One region of the Rhizobium sp. 268 genome, then DNA from elsewhere that is predicted to be linked to it. Evidence: predicted binding sites of a transcription regulator. Region 1 holds the regulator's gene; each other region holds the start of a gene.
The links. Region 1 encodes LexA, which represses DNA repair genes until DNA is damaged. Its sites were predicted from a motif close to TGTTCNNNNTGTGTTCNG; they were not measured.
Positions count from the first base shown of each region.

Region 2: a site for LexA is predicted at 3,064-3,081, ahead of OS035_RS26565 (ATP-dependent helicase). Genes of this name have one in related genera too.
Region 3: a site for LexA is predicted at 3,068-3,085, ahead of OS035_RS30185 (putative DNA modification/repair radical SAM protein). Genes of this name have one in related genera too.

Region 1 is NZ_JAPPSO010000009.1:224,715-230,622, reverse strand. Features, by position in the region: gene kdsA (3-deoxy-8-phosphooctulonate synthase) at 56-901, opposite strand; gene OS035_RS19355 (VOC family protein) at 901-1,794, opposite strand; gene lexA (transcriptional repressor LexA) at 1,991-2,710, shown strand; gene OS035_RS19345 (ComEC/Rec2 family competence protein) at 2,691-5,120, opposite strand; gene gltA (citrate synthase) at 5,411-5,908, shown strand, end outside.
Region 2 is NZ_JAPPSO010000015.1:142,876-148,783, forward strand. Features, by position in the region: gene OS035_RS26560 (enoyl-CoA hydratase/isomerase family protein) at 1-942, shown strand, start outside; gene OS035_RS26565 (ATP-dependent helicase) at 956-3,016, opposite strand; gene OS035_RS26570 (hypothetical protein) at 3,123-3,389, opposite strand; gene OS035_RS26575 (BON domain-containing protein) at 3,568-3,828, shown strand; gene OS035_RS26580 (hypothetical protein) at 3,887-4,147, shown strand; gene OS035_RS26585 (DUF982 domain-containing protein) at 4,415-4,657, opposite strand; gene OS035_RS26590 (hypothetical protein) at 4,937-5,359, shown strand; tRNA gene OS035_RS26595 (tRNA-Thr) at 5,550-5,624, opposite strand; gene OS035_RS26600 (hypothetical protein) at 5,781-5,908, shown strand, end outside.
Region 3 is NZ_JAPPSO010000023.1:46,396-52,303, reverse strand. Features, by position in the region: gene OS035_RS30200 (dicarboxylate/amino acid:cation symporter) at 1-1,212, shown strand, start outside; gene OS035_RS30195 (glycosyltransferase family 4 protein) at 1,277-2,332, opposite strand; gene greA (transcription elongation factor GreA) at 2,360-2,836, opposite strand; gene OS035_RS30185 (putative DNA modification/repair radical SAM protein) at 3,091-4,323, shown strand; gene OS035_RS30180 (UdgX family uracil-DNA binding protein) at 4,323-5,774, shown strand; gene carB (carbamoyl-phosphate synthase large subunit) at 5,838-5,908, opposite strand, start outside.

The DNA of each region.
Region 1 (5,908 bases):
CTCGACCTGCATGTCCGATCGTCGCTATAGCACGAACATGTCAGGCTTTTGACTGTCAGCCCTTGGCGACAGCGTCAAAGGCCAGCAGCTTTTCCAGAAGCCGCGGCATGTCCTTCAAATAGACCATGTTCGGGCCGTCGGACGGTGCGTTGTCGGGGTCCTGGTGGGTTTCGACGAAGACGCCGGCAATGCCGGTCGCCACCGCTGCGCGCGCCAGCGTTTCCACGAATTCCCGCTGACCGCCGGAGGAATCGCCCTGCCCGCCCGGCTGCGCCACGGAATGGGTCGCATCGAAGATAACGGGCGCGCCCATCGAAGCCATGATAGGCAGCGAGCGCATGTCGGAAACCAGCGTGTTGTAGCCGAAGGAGGCGCCGCGTTCGCAGAGCAGCACGTTAGGATTGCCGCTGGCGTTGAGCTTCTTCAGGACGTTCTTCATGTCCCAGGGGGCGAGGAACTGGCCCTTCTTGACATTGACGGCACGGCCGGTCTCGGCGGCGGCGATCAGAAGGTCGGTCTGACGGCAGAGGAAGGCCGGGATCTGCAGGACATCGACCACCCTTGCCACTTCGGCGCATTGCTCGGCGGTATGAACGTCGGTGAGAACCGGAAAGCCGAATTCCTTCTTGAGATCGGCGAAGACCTGCATGCCTTTTTCAAGCCCGATGCCGCGCTCGGCCGACAGCGAGGTGCGGTTCGCCTTGTCGAAGGAGCTCTTGTAGACGAGGCCGATGCCGAGCTTGGCGCAGAGCTCCTTGAGCGTGCCGGCAACCATGAAAGCGTGGTCGCGGCTCTCCATCTGGCAGGGGCCGGCAATCAGCGACAGGCGGCCGGTATTGGAAAAGGTGACCTGGCCTGCGCCCTCGCCGATCCTGACTTCCGAATTCGTATCAGTGCTCATCATCTTTCCTCGAAGGCGAAAAGCGTGCCCTGCCCGGGCGCCGGCTTCACCAGAATGCGATTGTTCTTGCGCGTGTAGGTCACTCCGTTAGCAGCCAAATGCGCTTCTGTCACGGCAAGATCGGCGACGGTGAAGAGGATGGCCCGGCCGCGCAGGCCGCGGTCGGCGGATAAGACGGCAACCTCGAAATAGGCCTCCAGCCCCTCCGGCGTCATCAGGCTGATTTTCGCATTCGGCGCCGCGATATTGACGCCGAAACCGGTTTTCTCGACCGCCGACTGCGCCATGGCAAGGCTGACGAAACCGGCGTAGGCGGCGGCATCAGGCGCGCACAGCGCGATCTCGGCGATGCCGGTCACGCCATTGGCATGTGTCTCCAGCGCGCCGCGGTCGGCGGGCAATGGATTGATGCGCTGGCAGGTAAAGAGAAAGAAGTCCGGCGCACGCAGATCCGCTGCAAAGGCCAGTTTGAAGCTGCCGACGCTTTCGGAACCGTCCGGCATCTTCATTGGCCGGCTGAACTCCAGCATCTCGCCGGCGCTCGATCCGCCGGCAGCGAAGTGCCGATGATCGTGGCCGGCATCCTCGGTGCCGAAAACCACCGCCGAAAGCCCCTCATCGCCGCAACGGAAGCGGAAGGCCCGGTTGCGGGCGGTGAAGACATTCCCTTGCCGCGCCGAGGCCTCGCTCTCCTCGACGCTGGCGATACCGAGCGGCTCCAGATAGGTCTTGTCGGCGAAGAAGACACAGGCATTCTCCGTTCCGAAGGGATGGCGGGCATCGGCGGCAACCGTGAAGCCGAGCTTGCCGAGCCGCTCGCGGGCCAGATCGATATTGACGACGGGCAGCACGACATGATCCAGCGGGTGCGGTTTGGCGGAACGCTCGTTCATCATATCCCTCCCTCAAACGATAAGAGATGTGCGACAGCACCACCCCCAATGCAAGACATGTGTGCCAATCCGGCGAATGAAAATAAAAATCTCAAAGAGTTGGCGGCAAGTTTTACGGAAATTTAGCTACTTGCAGAACACATATGGAACATATAGTGTCTGTTCTGGATTTGTTTCAATCAGGGGTCACACGCCGATGCTCACGCGCAAACAACAGGAGCTTCTCCTTTTCATTCATGAGCGCATGAAGGAATCCGGCGTTCCGCCATCTTTCGACGAGATGAAGGATGCCCTGGATCTGGCCTCCAAATCCGGCATTCATCGCCTGATTACAGCGCTCGAAGAACGCGGTTTCATTCGCCGCCTACCGAACCGCGCCAGGGCGCTCGAGGTCATCAAGCTTCCCGAAGCCTATAGTCCCAGCATCCAGCCCCGGCGCGGCTTTTCGCCGAGCGTCATCGAGGGCAGCCTCGGCAAGCCCCAGCCGGTCGCCGCCCCCGCGCCTGTAAAACCCGTCGCCGACAACGGCAACTCGGTCTCGGTGCCGGTCATGGGCCGAATCGCTGCCGGTGTTCCGATCTCGGCAATCCAGAACAATACCCACGACATCGTCGTTCCCGCCGACATGCTCGGCTCCGGTGAACATTATGCGCTGGAGGTGAAGGGCGATTCGATGATCGACGCCGGCATCTTCGACGGCGACACGGTGATCATCCGCAACGGCAGCACCGCAAGCCCCGGCGACATCGTCGTTGCCCTCGTCGATGACGAGGAAGCGACGCTGAAGCGCTTCCGCCGCAAGGGCGCCTCGATCGCGCTTGAGGCGGCCAACCCGGCTTACGAGACCCGGATCTTTGGGCCCGACCGCGTCAAGGTGCAGGGCAAGCTCGTCGGCCTCATTCGCCGCTATCACTGACACTGGACAGGCCGGATTCGGTAAAACTGTTGCTGCGCCAGTCATAGGCGCGCTGGCGCATCCATGGCCGCGACAGCGTTTCGAATGCGGTTGCGACCTCCAGGCCGGTATCTGCGAAGCGCAGCTCGAGGGAACCGGTCTTGCGCAGCGTCTCACCGGTGAAGAGCGTCGCGCCTGAGCGGCAGCTGTTGAAACGCAGGCGGACCGGCGTCACGACGATATCGGCTGCATCGCAGGCCGGGCCGAGATAAGCGGCATTGTCGATGATGCTTACCACACGGCCATTGCCAAGCCTTGATATGCACCAGGCCTTTTTGACGCAGGAGAAGCGGTTTGTTTCACCGCCCGCGGCGGCCCCCCGCATCGCTGTCCTTGCTTCATTCTGTTGCTCGCGGGAAAGCCTGACGCGTCGGTCTTCCCCCTCCGGCGGGATAGCGGGGCCACCCAGCATCTTCGGCGGGTGATGCGTCGGCAGGACCAGCGCTCTTTGCCACTGGTCGAAGATGAAATCCGGCGGGTTTTCACGATTGGAAGCCATTGCCGCGGTCTCGACGAGCGCGACCAGACCGCCATCCTCCGAAATCACCAGATCCGGCGGCCGGGAAACCGGCAGAATCAACAGAATGAAGGTCGAAACGGCGAGGATTGCTGAGCCGGCATGGCGCAGCCGGGTGCGGAGCAGCGTCAGCAGCAGGAAGCCTGCCACGGCGATGGCGAAATACCAGGCGGGCAAGCGGCCGACGCCGATATCGCCGCCCCAGCCGGACACTGTCTTGGCGACCGCGATCACCAGATCAAGGCCGAAGCCGACCACCTTCCAGAGCGGAGCGTCCAGACCGAACGGCATGAGCAACATCGCCAGCAGCCCGGCCGGCATCACGATGAAGGAGATGATCGGCATCGTCGCGAGGTTTGCCGGCAGGCCGTAAGCGGTCAGGCGATGAAAATGTTCGATCGAAAACAGCGCCGTGGAAAAACCGCCGATCAGCGAAGTCAGGAAGACGCCGCCGAAGAAACCGGCGACCGCAACGAGCGGCCGGAAGACCGGCAGCCTCAGCAAAGCGTTTTCGCGAATGCGCCGCTCCTTCCACAACTGATAACCCGATACCAGCGCCAATGTCGCGGCAAAGGACATCTGGAAGCTCGGGCCCAGGACTTCGGAGGGCGAAATGGCGATGATGACGAGGGCCGAGAGCACGACATTGCGCAGGCTGATCGACGGCCGATCGAAGAAGACGGCAATCAGCATGATGGCCATCATGATAAAGGCGCGTTCAGCCGAGACCCCGAAGCCGGAGATCAGGTAGTAAGCGGTGACGGCGATGAGCGCGCCTGCTGCGGCGATCTTCTTGGTCGGATAGGCCTGGGCAGCACCTGGAAAGAGGCTGAGCAGCATCCGGAAGCCGACGAAGAAGATGCCGGCCGACAACGCCATGTTGAGGCCCGAGATCGCGACGATATGAGCAAGGCCGGACTGGCGCAGCGCCTCCGTCGTCGCATTCGAGATGGCGCGCCGCTCGTCGGTCACCAGAGCAGCGGCAAAAGCGCCCGTATCGCCGGGCAGGATCGATCGAATGCGATCGCCGATACCGCTGCGCAGCCGGTAAAGCCATTCGAGCATTGCTTCCGACGTCGACATTGCACCCTGCGGGCCCGCCCCCAAATCCCTCTCCGGAGCGCCATAGAAGAAGCCGTTGGCACCGATGCCGTCGAAATAGGCACTGAAGGAGAAATCGTTGAGTTCAGGCAGCGCTGGGCCTGCCGGAGGCGTCAGCCGCGCCCTGCCGGTGATGATGTCACCGATCTCGAAAGGCGTATCGGCGCCGCGGACGATCGCGGTGATGCGCCCCGGCCGCCGCTTCAGCTCCGGCGCCTCCGTGCCGGTGACGGCAAGGATGTAGCGCCAACGCCCACGTCCATCGCCTTCCCGCCGTTCGACACGGCCGGTCACCGTCGTCGTCACGGATGAATCGAGGATCACGGTCGAAGCCCTCCAGCTCTCGAATTGTGCTGAGAGCATGCCGCAGGCGAAAAGCGCCAACGCCAGGAAGCTGGCCTGCAGCACCGGCCGGCTGGGGCCGGCGACGAGAACCACGACCGCCGGCATCGCCAGGCAGAGAAGCGACGCGACGAGGGGAAAATCCCATGGCGCGAGAAACCAGAAGGCCGCCCCGGCGCCGAGGAAGACCGGCGAGAACAGCAGCAGTCGGCCATGGTCGGCCTCCTCGCCCAGCATGCGGATTCCGGCACGCAGCGATTGCGAGGCCGCGGCCGGCAGCCGGTGGCGCAACGGCATCGCGGACTGGGTCCTTGCCGACCGTTTCACCACCGCGGGCGCGGCAAAACCTGGGGAATCGGCCAGGCCGGCGCCCGCTTCCGGCCGCAATTCGACTGTCGTCAATTCCTCCATGCCCCGCCCAAGATCACCCGCGCCTGCGGGCAGAATGCAACCTTCAATCAAAACGAGCAAGAATAATCGATTGAAATATGAGGGAAAATCGCCACCGCCAAAAGAGCAGTCGAATCATTGGCTTCCGGTATGCGCGCAGCTCATCGCTGCAGTGCCTAAAAGGTGATGCCGCAATGCACAAAATGCCGTCACGGTAACTTGGCATTAGCTTCGCGATCATATAGCTATCGGTGAGGACGCTTAACCCCTATGGCGCTTTTATGGCGCCACCGCCATTTCGGAGGATCAGTATGACGGATCAAAGCGCTACAATAAAAATCGGTGACAAATCTGTCGACCTAGCCGTCAAGAGCGGCACGATCGGCCCGAGCGTCATCGATATCGGTGCTCTCTATAAGAACACCGCTTCCTTCACTTACGATCCGGGTTTTACCTCGACCGCATCTTGTGAATCCAAGATCACCTACATCGACGGCGACGAAGGTGTGCTGCTGCACCGCGGCTATCCGATCGAGCAGCTGGCCGAGCATGGCGACTTCCTCGAAGTGTGCTACCTGCTTCTCTACGGTGAACTGCCGACCACCGCGCAGAAGAAGGATTTCGATTATCGCGTTACGCACCATACCATGGTGCACGAGCAGATGAGCCGCTTCTTCACCGGCTTCCGCCGCGATGCGCATCCGATGGCCGTCATGTGCGGCTGCGTCGGCGCCCTGTCGGCTTTCTATCACGACTCCACCGACATCACCGATCCGCACCAGCGCATGGTCGCCAGCCTGCGTATGATC
Region 2 (5,908 bases), on a different contig from region 1:
GAGGCTCTTGATGGCTTTGCCTCTGATGCCGGGGTGGCGAGTGTCGTGGCGACGGGGGAGGGTGAACGCGGTTTCTGCGCCGGCGGCGACATCCGCGCCCTGCATGAAAGTGCGCGCGCCGGCGATGGGCTCGCAGGCGCCTTCTGGCGCGAAGAATTCCGCCTCAACCATCAGATCGCCGTCTACCCCAAACCCTATGTCGCGCTGATGGACGGCATCACCATGGGCGGCGGCGTCGGTCTATCGTCGCATGGCCGCCACCGCATCGTCACCGAGCGCACCCGGCTTGCCATGCCCGAAACCGGCATCGGCTATGTCCCCGATGTCGGCGCCACTTGGCTGTTGCCGAAGGCGCCCGGCGAAGCCGGAACATGGCTCGGTCTGACCGGGCTCGATATTGGTGCTGCCGACGCGATCCACGCCGGGCTGGCCGATCGTCACATCGCCTCGTCGCGGCTTAGCGCCGTGATCGAGGCGCTGTCGGCCCTGCCGCTTGACAGCTCGTCCAGCGATGTCGATGCCCTCTTGCAGCAGTTTGCCGAGCCTGCCGGAGAAAGCCGGCTCAGGCAGAATGCTGCGATGATCGATCGCGCCTTTCGTTTCGACAGTGTCGAGGAAATCCTGGCAGCGCTTGCCGGGGAGGAGGGCGACTTCGCCGCCGAGACCCGCCGGGTGCTGTCGACCCGTTCGCCGACCAGCCTGAAGCTCGCTTTGGCGCTGCTCAGGGCCGGCCGACGCAGCGCCTCGCTTGCCGAATGCCTTGGCCGCGAACTCGGCGCCTGCCTGCGGATGCTCGATAATCCCGATTTCTTCGAAGGCATCCGCGCCGCCGTCATCGACAAGGACCGCAACCCGAAATGGTCGCCGGCCTCCGTCGAGGCGGTGGGAGCTGCAAGGATCGAGCATTTCCTGAAGCCGGCCGAACCGCCGCTATCTCTCTGAGACGATAGTCGATTTATCGCCACATGCCGCGCATGCGGGCGCCGACATCGATGCGCATCTGCCGCACATGCGCTTGCGCGGCGGTCTCCGATTTCACCTGCGGCCAGCTGCAGGCCTCGAAGAACTGCAGCAATGTTGCCGGAATGAAGCGGCTGCGCGAGGCATAGACGTGCCGGTCGCCCTGCGCATTCTGCCCATAGGTGAAGAAGCGCTGCGGCACGACGAGATCGAGACCGTCCCGAGCACGGGTCATCGCCACATAGAGCAGCCGGCGTTCCTCCTCGATTTCGGCGGTGGCGCCGACGGCGAGATCGCTCGGAATGCAGCCGTCGACGACATTCAGCATGAAGACCCTCGTCCATTCCTGGCCCTTGGCGGAATGGATGGTGGAAAGGATGAGGTAATCCTCGTCGAGCAGCGGCACGCCGGCCTGGTCGCTGGTGGCATCCGGCGGATCGAGGGTGAGCTCGGTGAGGAAACGCTCGCGTGAGGCATAACCGCTAGCGATCTGCTCGAGCTGCAGCAGGTCGGCCTGCCGCGTCGCCGCGTCCTCGTGCAGCCGTTCCAGATGCGGCGCATACCATTGCCGCGCCAGCTCGATTTCCGCCGGCCAGCCGGCCTTGCCGGATTTCATCTCCTGCAGCATCGAAACGAAACCCGTCCAGTCCTCGCCGGAACGCGGCGGCGCCGGCATGGCGGCGAGTGCCGTGATCGGGCTCGCATCCTCGGCCATCAGGTCGAGCGCCTTCTGCGCCGTCGACGGCCCGACGCCCGGCAGGATCTGCATCAGCCGGAAGCCTGCCACCCGGTCGCGCGGGTTCTGCGCGAAGCGAAGGGCGGCCAGCATGTCCTTGACATGGGCGCTGTCGAGAAACTTCAGCCCGCCGAACTTGACGAAGGGAATGTTGCGCCGTGTCAGCTCGACCTCCAGCGGCCCGCTGTGATGCGAGGCGCGGAAGAGTACGGCCTGCTGCTTGAGCATCAGGCCTTCCTCGCGGTTGTCGAGCACCATGTCGGCGATATAACGCGCCTGGTCAGCCTCGTCGCGCACCGTGACGAGGCGCGGCCGCTCGGCAGATTGCCGCTCGGTCCAGAGGTTCTTGGTGAAGCGTTCCGAGGCGAGATCGATGACGGCGTTGGCCGCCGCAAGGATCGGCTGCGTCGAGCGATAGTTGCGGTCGAGCGTGACGATATTGGCGGCCGGGCTGAAGGCGGCGGGAAAATCGAGGATGTTGCGCACCGTCGCCGCGCGAAAGGAATAGATCGACTGCGCATCGTCACCGACGACCGTCAGCCCCTGGCCTTGGGGTTTCAGCGCGAGCAGGATCGAGGCCTGCAGCCGGTTGGTGTCCTGATATTCGTCGACCAGCACATGGTCGAAGCGGCTGCCGATATCCTCGGCAATCACGCTCTCGCCGACCATCTGCGCCCAGTAGAGCAAGAGGTCGTCGTAATCGAGCACGTTCTGGCTCTGCTTCGCCTCGACATAACAGGCGAAAAGCTCGCGCAGCTGTTTCTCCCAGGCCGCGCACCAGGGAAAAACGTCGCGCAGCACCTGATCGAGTGCCGTTTCCGAGTTCACTGCCCGGGAATAGATGGCAAGGCAGGTGCCTTTGGCCGGAAACCGGCTTTCCGTTTTGGACAAGCCGAGATCGTGCCGGATGAGGTTCATCAGGTCGGCGCTGTCTTCGCGGTCGTGGATGGTGAAATCGGCATCGAGGCCGATCTGCTGCGCATAATCGCGCAACAGCCGCGCGCCAATACCGTGGAAAGTGCCGGACCAGTGAAGCGCATCGGCCATGACACCGGCGTTCGTGCCCAGCACATCCCGGCAGATGCGCTCGACGCGCCGCGCCATCTCGGCGGCGGCCCGCCGCGAGAAGGTCATCAGCAGGATGCGGCGGGGATCGGCGCCCTTGACGATGAGATGGGCGACCCGATGCGCCAGCGTATTGGTCTTGCCCGAGCCGGCGCCGGCAATGACCAGCAGCGGCCCGGCAATATGGCTGCCGTCGGTGAGCGTGCCATGCTCGACGGCCATGCGCTGCTGGGGATTGAGCTTTTCGAGATACATCCAGCCGTCCGGTCGGGCTTCCGCAGAATCACTGCGGAAAGATTAGATGTTCCTTGAATGTTCGCGATTTCAGCCGCTGTCAAGCATTCTGGCGCAGAGGGGTGCCTCAATCGGGGAAATCCGGCCCTACCACGCGCCGCACCAGCTTCAGGCTCCGATCCGGCTGAAGAATGTAGGTTTCCTCGACGCGCTGGCCGGTCCCGTCGTAGAACTGGTGGTGGACGGCGCTGCCGACCGGCGATTTGGTCAGTTTCGTTCGCGGCTGGCCGCCATAGGTGATGCTGCCGGGAATGGGGTCCAACGCCGGACTATCGGCCGACGAGCAGCCGGCCAGCAACACTCCGGCAAACAAAACGGGCAGCAGCACTTTCATCACCGTCATCCTCTTTCGGCTGCAGAGAGATATGGAAGCCGCGGCACCTTTCGCCAAGGGTGGGCCACACCAGGCCCCGCAGAAATCACGCGCGAATATCCGGTCGAGACCGGCGGGCCGCAACGAAAAGCGTTGTTGCGGCGTTAACCGGATATACCAAACCTCAGGAGGCGCTTTGGTGATCGGGTATCCTTTATTCCCCGACCATGACGAACCCGGCCGACAGGGCCATGGCGATGCGGCGACACGTGCTTCGGTGGAGAGCGCTCTTCATGCCGCCGATGGTCTCGACGCTGAGGAAATTGCTGTGAGCATGCTGGGCTCCTATGTCATTCTCGACGGTTTCGTGCGACGGCGCGGCGATGTCGAGCGGGCGGTCGCAATCGCCGAAAGCATCGTCGGCCGAGGTTATGTGCACAGTCGTCTGTTGCGGCGCTGAGGGAACCAAGTGCCCTTCCGCGGGTTGAAATGCCGGATCGAAACGCTGGAGACCCCTCATGCAGTCGCTTCCTCGCCTCTCGGCAGTCACCATGATATCGGCCGGCGTTTTTGCCGGTTCCGCTTATGCCTCGCTGGAAACCGGCACAAATTATTCGGCGCTGCCGAAGGACCAGGTCGCCCTCAATGAATATACCGGCGCCATCGCCTGCACGCCGGCAGAACCGCAGTATCTCCCCTCCTTCATCCGCGCCGGCGATGGCACGATCATCGGCGTCGGTTATATCGAGGTGGAAAGTGAGGGTGGCGCGGACTGCTGAAAATAGTCCTGCCCAAACGAGGCTCGCCTGCGTTCCCGCAGAGGTGACGAGCCTCTAACCATCATCATGATGGCTGCGTGTCTTTTATGAATAGACTTATCCCGGGCACAACGCCCGTTGCACCAAAACCCGCCATAGGTTCGATGCAGGGTTAAGTAAATTAAAGCGTCGCACCGTTCCGGCACACTCCGTTTACGGAAATGCCGGCAGAAGAACCCAGTTCATCGTGGCGGAGCGTGCTTCCGCGTCCTGTCGGACGCTTGGGCGCTAATGCAACTTCAGCTTCGCCTCTTCGGCCGCCGCCAGGAATTCGGCTCGTGCTTCCTCCACGCTCTTGCGCCCATCGAGCGCTGCCCGGCAGGTGCTGCGGGCCTTGATATAACGCAGCCCGCGCGAATTCGGCCAGAAATCCGCCAGGCATTTCAGCGCATCGAACGGCCCGCTGACCGTTCGCGCGTCGGCATCTTCGAAACCGACCTTGACCGGGCTGTCCCATTTTTCAGTTGCCATCAATGCTCCTCCACGATTGTCGACAGAAACAAAGCATGCAGCGCCTCCGTATTCCTCCGTGGAGACGTCGCCATAGTGGCATTCTAGCGGGATTTTCACGGCCAACAATGGTGAATCGTTTGTTGCCGATGAGGCCAAATGTCAGCTTGTGGAGGACGGACCTCGAGCGGGCGCCAAACGAAATTTTTCGCAGTCGCAAATAAGTTGTATGGCGTCGGCGCGGTGCCACCGCTACCGTGCCGGGAAATCTGAGGGCTCGAGATGAGTTTAGATCGAAAAATGATCCAGGCTGCTTTTCTCTGCGCGGCGCTGGCAATGCCGGCCTTCGCTCGCGGGGCAGAGGTATCTGCTACTGAAGACGCTTTCCTGACACATATCTCCGTCGAAACCATCCCCGAAATGCAGCGGAAATATTTGCAAGCTACCCTCCCGGTGTACGGCACGGTCATTGATCTTGGCGCCTATCTCTCGGCAGAGAAATTTGATCACTGGTATGTCGAAAGCGTGTTCGATGGAGTTCCTTTGGGGCCTCACGAACCAATTCCAGATGAGGAAGTAGTGCTGACCGGAGAATTGTTCGACCTCTGGCAGTTTTCGCCCTTCATACCTTATTATCTCGAAGTCACCGAAATCCCGGATTGCACTGCCGTGCTGTCCGCTTCGTGCGGATGGCTGCCCCTCACCCTAACCCTCTCCCCGTAAACGGGGCGAGGGGACGTGCCATGCAAGAGGTTAGCGAGGGACGGAGAGTTCGCGACATTCCCCCTTCGCCCCGCAAGCGGGGGTCCGAAGGACGGGTCGCGACGCGTGGCTCGACCCCGGTTGGTGGCGGCAGCTGAATGAGGGCAAGCCGAGCGCGCGGAAAATGATGTCGGATACTGAAAGAGAAAACTGGTGCTGCCGAGTGGGATTGAACCACCGACCTCACCCTTACCAAGGGTGTGCTCTACCACTGAGCTACGGCAGCAGGACCAGGACCCGTGCGAGCCGGGTGGCTCAAATCGCGGGAACGGGGCGGCTATTGCCACAGCTTGGCGGCAAGCGCAAGCAGCAAATTCCAACTTCGCGTGGATTGGGGCGCAAGGCCCTTTTGGATCGGCGCGAATTCGGCTAATCCTGTCACATGAACGACAAGACCGAAACCGGCCAGCAGAGCCGCAAACAGGCGATCGAGGCCCAGGCGAAACTGCGCCGCGAACGCGCCGCCGCAAAACTCAGGGAAAATCTTTCGAAACGCAAACAGCAGGTGCG
Region 3 (5,908 bases), on a different contig from region 1:
GAACTCGGCGCGCAGCTGAAGCCGCTCGGCGATGCCTTTATCAAACTCGTCAAGATGATTATCGCGCCGGTCATTTTCCTGACGGTGGCGACCGGCATTGCCGGTATGAGCGACCTGAAGAAGGTCGGCCGCGTCGCCGGCAAGGCGATGCTGTACTTCCTGACCTTCTCGACCTTGGCGCTGGTCATCGGCATGGTCGTCGCCAATGTCGTCCAGCCCGGCGCCGGCATGAATATCGACCCGGCGTCGCTGGATCCCACCGCCGTCGCCACCTACGCCTCGAAGGCGCATGAGCAGAGCATCGTCGGCTTCCTGACCAATATCATTCCGACGACGATCGTCGGCGCCTTTGCCGATGGCGACATTCTGCAGGTGCTGTTCTTCTCGGTGCTCTTCGGCATCGCGCTTGCCATGGTCGGCGAAAAGGGCGAGCAGGTCGTCAATTTCCTCAATGCTCTGACGGCGCCGGTCTTCAAGCTCGTCGCCATCCTGATGAAAGCTGCCCCGATCGGCGCTTTCGGCGCCATGGCCTTCACCATCGGCAAGTACGGCATCGGATCGATCGCCAATCTCGCCATGCTGATCGGCACTTTCTACCTCACGTCGCTGCTCTTCGTTCTCGTCGTTCTCGGCGCCGTTGCGCGCTATAATGGCTTCTCGATCCTGGCGCTGCTGCGCTACATCAAGGAAGAGCTGCTGCTGGTTCTCGGCACCTCGTCGTCGGAGGCCGCACTTCCGGGCCTGATGAACAAGATGGAAAAGGCCGGCTGCAAGCGCTCGGTCGTCGGCCTCGTCATCCCTACCGGCTATTCCTTCAATCTCGACGGCACCAACATCTACATGACGCTGGCGGCGCTGTTCATCGCCCAGGCAACCGGCATCAACCTCTCCTGGGGTGACCAGATCCTGCTGCTCTTGGTAGCGATGCTGAGCTCCAAGGGTGCCGCAGGCATCACCGGTGCCGGCTTCATCACGCTTGCCGCCACGCTCTCCGTCGTGCCCTCCGTGCCGGTCGCCGGCATGGCGCTCATCCTCGGCATCGACCGCTTCATGTCGGAATGCCGGGCGCTGACCAACCTCGTCGGCAATGCCGTGGCGACGATCGTCGTGGCACGCTGGGAAAACGAACTGGATACCGCGCAGCTCGCCAGGGCCCTGGGCGGCCAGACAGAAGAAAGCGCTCCGGCCGCCGGACTGCAGCCGGCGGAATAATCAGCACGATTGTTGGCAATCTTTGCAGCGGCCCGTTATCCGACGGGCCGTTTCGCTTTCTGCTTCAGCGGTTGCCGCCGAGAAGACGGTCGTAAATGGCGCCGATCGCGTTTGCTTCCTTCTCCAGCGCAAAATTCGCTCTGACATGGCGCAGTGCATTCTCGCCATGCGCGACCGCCAGACCGGGATCGGCGATATAAGGCGCGATCGCCCGTGTCAGCGCTTCACTGTCGCCGGCCGCCACCACCGATCCGGTCTCACCTTCGGCTATGAGCTCGGCATAGGCGCCGGCGTCCGATGCCACCACCGCCGTTCGCGAAGCCATGGCTTCGAGCGGGGTCAGCCCGAAACCCTCGTTGCGGGAGGGGGCGACATAAAGCGTCAGGCGGCGATACCAGACCTTGATATCGGGCACTTCGCCGAGGAAGAGGATTCGGTCGCTAAGGCCCGCGGCGGCGACATCCGCCTTGAGCTTGTCTGCGAAGGCGATGTGCTCCGCCGTCACCCGGCCGGAGACGACGGCCGTCCATTCCGGGTGCTGTGGCAAGAGTTCGATCATTGCACGGACGAAAAGATCGGTGCCCTTCTGATGGCGCACGCGGCCAAAACAGCCGACCAGATAACGGCCCGGCAGACCGGTGGCGGCAATGCCGTCTTCTGCCGTTGCCGGCGGATGGAACAGCGAAAGGTCGACGCCGTGTTGGATGACCGTGTGCGGCACCTCGAGGAACGAGCCGGAGCGGTCGCTGGTCGCGATCACCGCGTCCATGCGGCGGATCAGCCATTTCGTATAGGCGGTATGGCGGCGCTGCGCGGCCGAGGTGAAGATGAGTTTCAGCGGCATGCGCAGGAGATGGCGAAGCAGGATGCCGACGGCCATCTCATTGTTGCGGCGGGCGTGCCAGACACGCCGCCGCCGGCGCGGCGGCGGGCGCCAAAGGCCAAGGAGCTGCGACCATCTCAGCTTCGCCAAGCCTTCCGGCAGGCCGGGGCCGAGCGTTGCGATCCTCATGCCGAGCCGGATCTGGCAGGGGATGAGCTGGACGATGGTCGACGTGACGCCGGAGAGCCGGCGCTTGAAATTGGGCGCGATGATCTCGACGTCACGCATATCAGGCAAGGGAGGGGTCTCGTCTGTGGCGGGCGGTCAGCCCCAGGAAACCTGAAGGATTTCGTAGGCCTTGGAGCCGCCGGGGGCATTGACCTCGATGGAATCGCCGACTTCCTTGCCGATGAGCGCGCGGGCGATCGGCGAGGATATGGAGATACGGCCGGCTTTGACGTCGGCTTCCTGGTCGCCGACGATCTGGTAGGTCTTTTCTTCTTCGGTGTCCTCGTCGACGAGCTTCACCTTGGCGCCGAACTTGATCTTGTCGCCGGACATCTTCGTCAGGTCGATGACCTCGGCGCGCGCCGTCAGGTCTTCCAGCTCGCTGATGCGGCCTTCATTGTGGCTCTGGGCTTCCTTGGCGGCGTGATATTCGGCGTTTTCGGAAAGGTCGCCATGGGCACGGGCTTCGGCGATCGCCTCGATGATTCGAGGGCGCTCCTCCTGCTGACGCCAGCGCAGCTCTTCCTGCAGCTTGACGAAACCACCCGGTGTCATTGGTACCTTTTCAACCATTTTTCTGTCCTTCACTCCTTGTATCCACGCAGCAGGCGCGAACACAAAAGAAAACAGGTCCCGAAGGGGAGCTTCGGAACCGTGCCACAATCCTAGTTAAGTGCTTATAGCAGATCGCCAAGGCCGATTTCCAGAAAATTCGCATTAACGAAAAAGCGAGCCGCCGCCACAGCGGGTCATCAGGCGCAAAAACGCGCTCAAGGCCGGATCGCCGCGATTGACTTTGTTCGTAAGAACATATAGTGAACATACTGATGAAGAAATCGCTAACAGAACGCTTGGCCATCCTTTCCGATGCTGCCAAATATGATGCTTCCTGCGCCTCCAGCGGCACGGTGAAACGCGATTCGGCTGCAAGCGGCGGGCTCGGCTCGACCGAGGGATCCGGCATCTGTCATGCCTATGCGCCGGATGGGCGATGCATTTCGCTTCTGAAAATACTGCTGACCAATTTCTGCATCTACGACTGCGCCTATTGCATCAATCGCTCCTCGAGCAATGTCGAACGGGCGCGCTTCACGCCCGAAGAAGTCATTTGGCTGACGCTGGAATTCTACCGCCGCAACTATATCGAAGGCCTGTTCCTGTCCTCGGGCATTATTCGCTCGTCCGATTACACGATGGAAGAGATGGTCCGCATCGTCCGCGAACTGCGCGTGACGCATAATTTTCGCGGATACATCCATCTGAAATCGATCCCCGAGGCGTCGCCGCGTCTGATCGAGGAGGCGGGGCTTTTTGCCGACAGGCTGTCGCTCAACATCGAGTTGCCGACGGATAATGGCATCAGCCGCTTCGCGCCGGAAAAGAAGCCCGCCAATATCCGCCGATCGATGGGCGATCTGAGGCTGAAGATCGAGGCCGCCGGCGAGCCGACGCTGCGCACGAAGAAGCGTCAGCGCTTCGTGCCGGCCGGCCAGAGCACGCAGATGATCGTCGGTGCCGACGGCGCGAATGACGCGACGATCCTTGCGACCAGCGGCCGGCTTTACAGCAGTTACGGCCTGAAGCGTGTCTATTATTCCGCCTTTAGCCCGATCCCGGATTCATCGAAAAACCTGCCGCTGATCAAGCCGCCGCTGATGCGCGAACACAGGCTCTATCAAGCCGACTGGCTCTATCGGTTCTATGGGTTCGGCATCGACGAAATTACCGCCAACCAGACGGGCGGCATGCTCGACCTCAACCTCGACCCGAAGCTTGCCTGGGCGCTCGCCAACCGGGCCGAATTTCCCGTCGATATCAACAAAGCCGAACGTGAACGCCTACTGCGCGTTCCCGGTCTCGGCACCAAGACGGTCAAATCAATCGTTTCGGCCCGCCGCTTTCGCCGGCTGCGGCTCGACGATCTTTCGCGGCTCGGCATCTCGATCAAGAAAGTCCAGTCCTTCGTCTCGGCGGAAGGCTGGTCGCCGCGCCGGCTGATCGACCGCCCGGATCTTCGCGCTATGTTCGAGCCGAAACCTGAACAATTGTCGCTGCTATGATGCGCCGGGTCGTGCTGGCGGGACGGGGCGATCTTGCCGAATGGCGCGATGCCGCGCGCGCCTTTGCCGCCGCCGGCATTTTGCCTGAGGAGATCGACTGGCGGGAAAAAAGCGCAGAGGCGGATCTTTCGTTCCAACGCGACGCCATGCCGCCGGTGCCGGTGACACGCAAGCCGATGACGGTGCCGCCCGCCTTTATCGAGCTTGCCGAGACGGTCCTCTGCCACTCCGACCCGGCGCGGTTCTCCTTGCTTTACCGCCTGCTCTGGCGGCTGCAGATGGACCGGCAACTGCTCGAAGTGGCCTCCGACGAGGATGTCGTGCGGGCTCGCCTGATGGCAAAAAATGTCCGGCGCGACGCCCACAAGATGACGGCTTTCGTCCGTTTCAAAGAGGTTGGTGCGGCAGCTGCTGGCCGTCGAAAATTCATCGCCTGGTTCGAGCCGGACCATCATATCGTCAGGCGCACGGCACCCTTCTTCCAACGGCGCTTCACCGATATGGATTGGCTGATCGCCACGCCCAAAGGGTCGGCGGCCTGGGATGGCGAGCGGCTGACGATCAGCGATGCCCCCTGCGAGAAGCCCAATCTCACCGATACCACCGATGAGCTATGGCGCACCTACTATGCCAGCATTTTCAATCCGGCGCGGCTGAAGCTGAAGGCGATGCAGGCGGAAATGCCGAAAAAATACTGGAAGAACCTGCCGGAAGCCGATCTTATCCCCGGGCTGATCGCCTCCGCCGAGAGCCAGGTGCGGGCGATGGCCGCGCGCGAGGCGACGCAATCGCTGCCCTTTCACGACCGGCTTCAGGAGGCCGCCCGCAACCTTCCCATAGAACGCGAAGCGCCGGCCGGCACGCTCGAAGCCCTCAGCGCCGAAGCCGCCGCCTGCACCCGCTGCCCGCTTCATGCCAAGGCGACACAGACCGTCTTCGGGGAGGGGCCGCGCGATGCAGAGGTGATGTTCGTCGGCGAGCAGCCGGGTGATCAGGAGGATATTGCCGGGCGCCCCTTCGTCGGCCCGGCCGGCAAACTGCTCGACCAGGTGATCGCGGACGTCGGCATCGACCGTTCGGCGCTCTATGTCACCAATGCCGTCAAGCACTTCAAATATGAGCCGCGCGGCAAACGCCGTATCCATCAGAAGCCGAATATGGGCGAGGTGAAGCATTGCCGCTGGTGGTTGGATCTGGAACTGGCGCTCGTCAAACCGAAGCTGATCGTCGCCATGGGGGCGACGGCGCTTGCGGCGCTGACCGACGTGAAGGAGCGCCTGCAGGATGTCAGGGGAAAGGCAATGGCGATCGAAGGAGGACGCACGCTCTTCGTGACGGTGCATCCCTCCTATCTGCTGCGCATTCCCGACGAGCGACTGAAAGCGGAGGAGATGGTGCGATTTCGCAATGATATGCTGCAGATTCAGCGGCTTATGGCGTCCGCCGGCTAAAGTGATTCCAGTGAAGACGCGCCATCGCTCACCGAGCGATGGCGCCGCTGGAATTGCTCTATCTCAGGCGAAGTAACTCTGCAGCGGCCGGACTTCGAGATTGCCAGCCTTCAGCGCCTTGATCGCTTGGGCGG